3 regions of the Streptomyces sp. NPDC056480 genome follow, and region 1 is predicted to be linked to each of the others. Evidence: riboswitches for the same ligand, from Rfam matches in the RefSeq annotation. Region 1 holds a riboswitch; each other region holds the start of a gene.
What was found. Region 1 has a riboswitch for thiamine pyrophosphate ahead of thiC (phosphomethylpyrimidine synthase ThiC). Riboswitches for the same ligand answer to the same signal wherever they lie in the genome.

Region 1 (2,192 bases):
CCAGCGGGACCTTCCGGTTCACATCGGTGACGGAGTACTGCAGATCGCGCGGGGCGTCGGGGGCGTACGCCACCACCACTCCCTGACCCTCGTGCAGTTGGCGCGGCGCGTCCGGCTGCACGATCTCGGTGAACGTACGCCCCTTCTCCGGACCGCTGGTGACCTCGATCGTCGCCTTCGCGCACTCCCCCTGCTGCGCGTTGACCGCCTCGCGTCCCGACGGGGTCGAGGTGTCACCGGTCGGCGGGACCTGCCCCGCGTTCACGGAGGCGCAGTCCACCTGCTGGACGGCGACGACCTTGCCCTGCTCGGTCTGCCGGTCGAAGCCGACGCCGGTGCGCTCGTGCGCCGGGGTGCCACCGGGCCACAGGACCACGAGCCCGACCACGACCGCCGTGGCGAAGGGGATCAGGATCGCGGCGATGACCCTGCGCAGATGCCGGGACACCGGGGTGGCGGGCCCATGGCTGTGGCTGTGCCCGTGCGAACCGTGCGATCCATGCGATCCGTGCGCCGGACCGTGCCCGTGCGATCCATGTGATCCCTGGGATCCATGCGATCCCTCGGGTCCGTGCGATCCCTGGGATCCGTGCGCGGAACCATGCCCGTGGGGGCTGCGATCCTGGTCGTGGCCGTGCGGCTCGGGAGTCTGTTGGGGGGAAGTCACCGACCGATCATCGCAAGAACGGCGGGGGCCCACTGTTCAGCACGCCAGGGATGACGCTAGCGTGGTGACACCTTTGCACACGCGGGAGCTCGGAGCACCGGGCTGAGAGGGCGCTGATCACCGTACGCGCGTACTGAATGTACGTACGGGAGGAGGCTGCGCCGACCGCCGAACCTGTTACCGGGTAATGCCGGCGTAGGGAGATCGGTCTCATGACCATTCAGGATGCACGCACGCCTGCCTCCGAGCAGGACGACACCTCTGCCGACGGCGCTCGTACGCCGGGCTGGCACAAGGGGTACGTCCAGGGCTCGCGCCCCGACCTCAGGGTGCCGGTCCGTCAGGTGCACCTCACCAACGGCAAGGACGTCACGCTGTACGACACGTCCGGCCCGTACACCGACCCCACCGTCGACACCGACGTACGGCGGGGCCTTCCGCCGCTGCGCGAGAACTGGATCATCGCGCGCGGCGACACCGAGGAGTACGCGGGCCGCCCGGCCCGCCCCGAGGACGACGGCATCAAGCACACCTCGCCGCGCGGCGGGGGACTGAAGAACCTCGACGCGGTCTTCCCCGGCCGGCCCCGTGTGCCGCGCCGCGGCCGCGAGGGCCAGGCCGTGACCCAGCTCGCGTACGCCCGCCGGGGGGAGATCACCCCGGAGATGGAGTACGTGGCGATCCGGGAGAACGTCTCCCCCGAGGTCGTACGCGAGGAGATCGCCGCGGGGCGCGCGGTGCTGCCGGCGAACGTCAACCACCCGGAGATCGAGCCGATGATCATCGGCAAGCGGTTCCTGGTGAAGGTCAACGCCAACATCGGCAACTCCGCCGTCACCTCCTCCATCGAGGAGGAGGTGGAGAAGATGACCTGGGCGACCAAGTGGGGCGCCGACACGGTCATGGACCTGTCCACTGGCCGCAACATCCACACCACCCGCGAGTGGGTCCTGCGCAACTCCCCCGTGCCCATCGGCACCGTGCCGCTCTACCAGGCGCTGGAGAAGGTCGACGGCCGCGCCGAGGACCTGACCTGGGAGATCTACAAGGACACGGTCATCGAGCAGGCCGAGCAGGGCGTGGACTACATGACGGTGCACGCCGGCGTACTCCTGCCGTACGTGCCCCTCACCGCGCGCCGCAAGACCGGCATCGTCTCGCGCGGCGGCTCGATCATGGCCGCCTGGTGTCTCGCACACCACAAGGAGAACTTCCTCTACACGCACTTCGAGGAGCTCTGCGAGATCCTCGCGACGTACGACGTCACGTACTCGCTCGGCGACGGGCTGCGCCCCGGCTCGATCGCGGACGCCAACGACGCGGCGCAGTTCGCGGAGCTGCGCACGCTCGGCGAGCTGAACACGATCGCCAAGCGGCACAACGTGCAGACGATGATCGAGGGCCCCGGGCACGTCCCGATGCACAAGATCAAGGAGAACATCGACCTCCAGCAGGAGATCTGCGAGGAGGCGCCGTTCTACACGCTCGGCCCGCTGACCACGGACGTCGCGCCCGCGTACGACCA
Region 2 (2,192 bases), on a different contig from region 1:
GGCCCCCGTACCGGCACCGGTGATCGTCGCGGCGACCGTGCGGGGGCCCTGGAGCGCGTTGTCCCAGTGGTGGACGAGGAGACGCCGCCCGTAGCGGGCGGAGGGGAAGGAGGCGCAGTCCCCGACGGCGTACACATCGGGCAGGCTGGTGCGCAGCCGCTCGTCGGCGGTGACGGCGCCGCTCGGGTCGAGGGCGATCCCGGAGCCGGTGAGCCATCCGGTGGCGGGGACCGCGCCGATGCCGACGACGACGGCGTCGGCGGGCAGCTCGCGGCCGTCGGCGAGGACGACCCTGCCCGGCGTACCGGGCTCGACGGTGCGGACGCGCGCGTGGGTGAGGAGTTCGGCGCCGTTCTCGCCGTACCACTCGGCCATGGGGGCGGTGACCTCGGCGGGCAGGGCCCCGGCGAGGGGGCGGTCGGCGGCCTCGACGACGGTGACGGCGCAGCCGGCCTCGCGGGCCGCAGTGGCGAACTCCGCGCCGATCCAGCCGGCGCCGACGACCACGACGCTGTGCCGGCGCTCCAGGACGGGCCCGAGGCGGACGGCGTCGTCGAGGGTCCGCAGCAGATGGACCCCGGGGACGCCTTCGGTGCCGGGCAGGGTGACCGGCTGGGCGCCGGTGGCGACGACCAGGACGTCGTACGCGACGGGCCCGGCCTCGGTGTCGATCTCGTGGTCGTCGGCGCGCAGCCCGGTGACGTCGAGACCAAGGCGGAGTTCGATGCCGAGCTCCTCGAAGTCGATGTCGAAGGCGGAGCCCTCGGCCTTGCCGAGGAGGACGGCCTTGGAGAGCGGGGGCCGGTCGTAGGGCTGGTGGGGCTCGGCCCCGATGAGGGTCACGGTGCCGGTGAAACCCTGTTCGCGCAGGGCGACGGCGGTCTGGACGCCCGCCATGCCGGCGCCGACGATCACGACGTGCTGCTGTGCCTGCTTCTGCTCGCTCACCCGACCACCTTACGCATCTGACGAACCGTCAGGAAGGGAGGGGTCTGCGGCCCCCCGGAGGCGGAAGCTAGTGTGGCGGGCGTAAAGCACTCGCGGGAGCCCGGACGCACCGGGCTGAGAGGGAGGCTGGAACGGCCTCCGACCGTACGAACCTGATCCGGGTCATGCCGGCGAAGGGAGGGGCTGGACGCCCATGCGTTCTTCCGAAGTCCATGTGTCCGAGGGCCGGGTGTCCGGGGCGGACGCACCGGACACCACCGCATCCGCGGCGGACGTGCCGGGCACCGCTGTGCCCGCCTCGGACGCACCGGATGCCACCGCGCCCGACGCGGACGTACCGGATGCCACCACGCCCGACGCGGACGCACCGGATGCCACCGCGCCCGACGCGGACGTACCGGATGCCACCACGCCCGACACGGACGCACCGGATGCCACCACGCCCGACGCGGGTCGGTCCGCCGCGGCGTCCGACGGCCGCGGGGCCGCTGCCCGCGGCGCCGACGTCCTCGTCGTCGGAGGCGGCATCATCGGCCTGGTCACGGCCTGGCGGGCCGCGCGACGCGGCCTGCGCACCGCCGTGGTCGACCCGGCCCCGGGCGGCGGCGCCGCCCACGTCGCGGCCGGGATGCTCGCCGCCGTCACCGAACTCCACTACGGCGAGGAGACCCTCCTCGGGCTCAACCTCGCCTCCGCCGCGCGCTATCCCGCGTTCGTCGCCGAGCTCCAGGAGATCACCGGCCACGACGTCGGCTACCGCGCCTGCGGCACCCTCGCCGTCGCCCTCGACGCCGACGACCGGGCCCACCTGCGCGAACTGCACGCCCTGCAGACCCGCTGCGGACTCACCTCGGAGTGGCTCAGCGGCCGCGAGTGCCGCCGCCTCGAACCGATGCTGGCCCCGGGAGTGCGCGGCGGGCTCCGGGTGGACGGCGACCACCAGGTCGATCCGCGCCGGCTCGCCGCCGCGCTCCTCCTCGCCTGCGAACGCGCCGGGGTGGCCTTCCACCGCGAGCTCGCGCAGAGCCTGACGGCGGTACGGGACCGGGCGCGCGGTGTCGTGCTCGCCGGCGGCGGGGAACTGACGGCCGACCAGGTCGTCCTCGCCGCGGGCAGTCTGAGCGGCCGCCTCGCGGGGGTGCCGGACGAGGTGCTTCCGCCGGTGCGCCCGGTGAAGGGCCAGGTGCTGCGGCTGCGCGTACCGGCCCCGTACGCCCCCTTCCTCTCCCGGACGGTCCGGGCCG
Region 3 (2,192 bases), on a different contig from region 1:
GGTTCTTCGCGCCGTTCAGCAGGCCCGCGAACTCGGTCTGCCGGAAGCAGGTGCCGGTGGAGACCCCGGTGGGGGCCGTCTTCGGCTGCGGCTCGCCGTAGAGCACCTCGACCGGCGGGCTGGAGGCGTACGACACGACGAGCGGCCGGTCGCCCTTGGCCTGCTTGCCGCCTGCCGAGCCGGAGAACTCCTGGTTGTAGGCGAGCTCCCAGCTGTCGACGGTCTTCACGCCGTTGGCCTTGAGCTTCTTCCAGTAGTCCTGCCAGCCCTCGTCCCCGTACTTCGCGGCCGTACCGAGGAGGAAGCCGAGGCCCGGGGAGGACCGCTCGGGGTTCTCGACGACGAGCAGGTCCCGGTACGCCGGCTTCGCCAGGTCGTCGAAGGTCACCGGAGGGGCCAGCTTCTTGTCGGCGAAGTACTTCTTGTCGTAGTTGACGCAGATGTCGCCGGAGTCGATCGGCGTCACCCGCCGCTGCTCCTTGTCGAGCTGGTACTCGGCCGGGACGCGGTCCAGGCCCTTCGCCGCGTACGGCACGAAGATGCCGTTGTCGAGGGCGCGGGACAGCAGGGTGTTGTCGACGCCGAAGAAGACGTCGCCCTGCGGGGAGCCCTTGGTCAGGATCTCCTTGTTGACGGCCTCGCCCGCGTCGCCGCTCTTCAGCACCTTGACGGTGAAGCCCGTCTGCTTCGTGAACTCGGCCAGCACCTCCTTGGAGGCGTTGAACGAGTCGTGGCTCACGAGGGTCACGGTCTTCGGCGCGGGCGCGCCGGACTTGCCGGCCGCCTCGCGGACGTCGTCCGTGCCGCAGGCGGCGAGGGTGGTGACGCCCAGCGCCGCGACGAGCGCGGCGGCGGCGGCCTTCTTGATGCTCACCGGATTGGTGCTCACTGAGATTCCTCCTGGGTATGTCCAGGAAGAGACGCGGCCCTGCCCACGACCGGCGGACCGGACGCGGGCAGGGCGCAACAGCTTGAGTTAACGACCGAACTTCCTACCCAGAATGACCTGGGCAAGGTTCAGAGGGTCTGCGGTCCTACGGTGACCGCACTCTCAGCGCTGTGGCGCTCCCCTGTCGGAATATGGAGATGTGTTCGACCTCAGAGTACAAGGTCAGCGCTCGGCGGCCGCCAGCTGTCCACAGGCACCGTCGATCTCCTGGCCGCGGGTGTCCCGCACGGTCACCGGGACGCCGTGGCGGGCGATGGCCTCGACGAAGGCCTTCTCGTCCTCCGGGCGCGACGCCGTCCACTTCGAACCCGGTGTCGGGTTCAGCGGGATCAGGTTGACGTGCACCCGACGTCCCTTGAGCAGCCGGCCCAGCAGGTCGCCGCGCCAGGCCTGGTCGTTGATGTCGCGGATGAGCGCGTACTCGATGGAGATCCGGCGGCCGGACTTCTCCGCGTACTCCCAGGCCGCGTCCAGGACCTCCCGCACCTTCCAGCGCGTGTTGACCGGCACCAGGGTGTCCCGGAGCTCGTCGTCCGGGGCGTGCAGCGAGACCGCGAGCCGGCACTTGAAGCCCTCGTCGGCGAACCGCAGCATCGCGGGCACGAGCCCGACGGTGGAGACGGTGATTCCGCGCTGCGAGAGCCCGAGACCGTCCGGCTCGGGGTCGGTGAGGCGCCGGATGGCACCGACGACCCGCTTGTAGTTCGCGAGGGGCTCGCCCATGCCCATGAACACGATGTTGGAGAGCCGCGCCGGTCCCCCGGGCACCTCCCCGTCCCGCAGGGACCGCATGCCGTCCACGATCTGGTGCACGATCTCGGCGGTCGACAGGTTCCGGTCGAGCCCGGCCTGCCCCGTCGCACAGAACGGGCAGTTCATCCCGCAGCCGGCCTGCGAGGAGATGCACATGGTCACCCGGTCCGGGTAGCGCATGAGCACCGACTCGACGAGCGTGCCGTCGTGCAGCCGCCACAGGGTCTTGCGGGTGGTGTCGTCGTCGCACGAGATGTGCCGCACCACGGACATCAGATCGGGCAGCAGCTCTCCGGCCAGCTTCTCCCGCGAGGCGGCCGGGATGTCCGTCCACTCGGCGGGATCGTGCGCGTACCGCGCGAAGTAGTGGGTGGACAGCTGCTTGGCGCGGAAGGGCTTCTCGCCGATCGCGGCGACGGCCTCCTTCCGCTCGGCGGGCGTGAGGTCGGCCAGGTGCCGCGGCGGCTTCTTGGCTCCGCGGGGGGCGACG

Region 2: it holds a riboswitch for thiamine pyrophosphate, as region 1 does, so the genes downstream of both, thiO (glycine oxidase ThiO) here and thiC (phosphomethylpyrimidine synthase ThiC) in region 1, are expected to answer to the same signal.
Region 3: it holds a riboswitch for thiamine pyrophosphate, as region 1 does, so the genes downstream of both, ACFQ79_RS24490 (thiamine ABC transporter substrate binding subunit) here and thiC (phosphomethylpyrimidine synthase ThiC) in region 1, are expected to answer to the same signal.

What each region holds. Positions count from the first base shown of each region.
Region 1 is NZ_JBHTSA010000001.1:168,657-170,848, forward strand. It holds gene ACFQ79_RS00795 (YibE/F family protein) at 1-700, opposite strand, end outside; TPP riboswitch at 739-886, shown strand; gene thiC (phosphomethylpyrimidine synthase ThiC) at 880-2,192, shown strand, end outside.
Region 2 is NZ_JBHTSA010000044.1:55,656-57,847, forward strand. It holds gene ACFQ79_RS20635 (NAD(P)/FAD-dependent oxidoreductase) at 1-948, opposite strand, end outside; TPP riboswitch at 1,031-1,144, shown strand; gene thiO (glycine oxidase ThiO) at 1,142-2,192, shown strand, end outside.
Region 3 is NZ_JBHTSA010000060.1:22,550-24,741, forward strand. It holds gene ACFQ79_RS24490 (thiamine ABC transporter substrate binding subunit) at 1-874, opposite strand, end outside; TPP riboswitch at 972-1,082, opposite strand; gene rlmN (23S rRNA (adenine(2503)-C(2))-methyltransferase RlmN) at 1,112-2,192, opposite strand, start outside.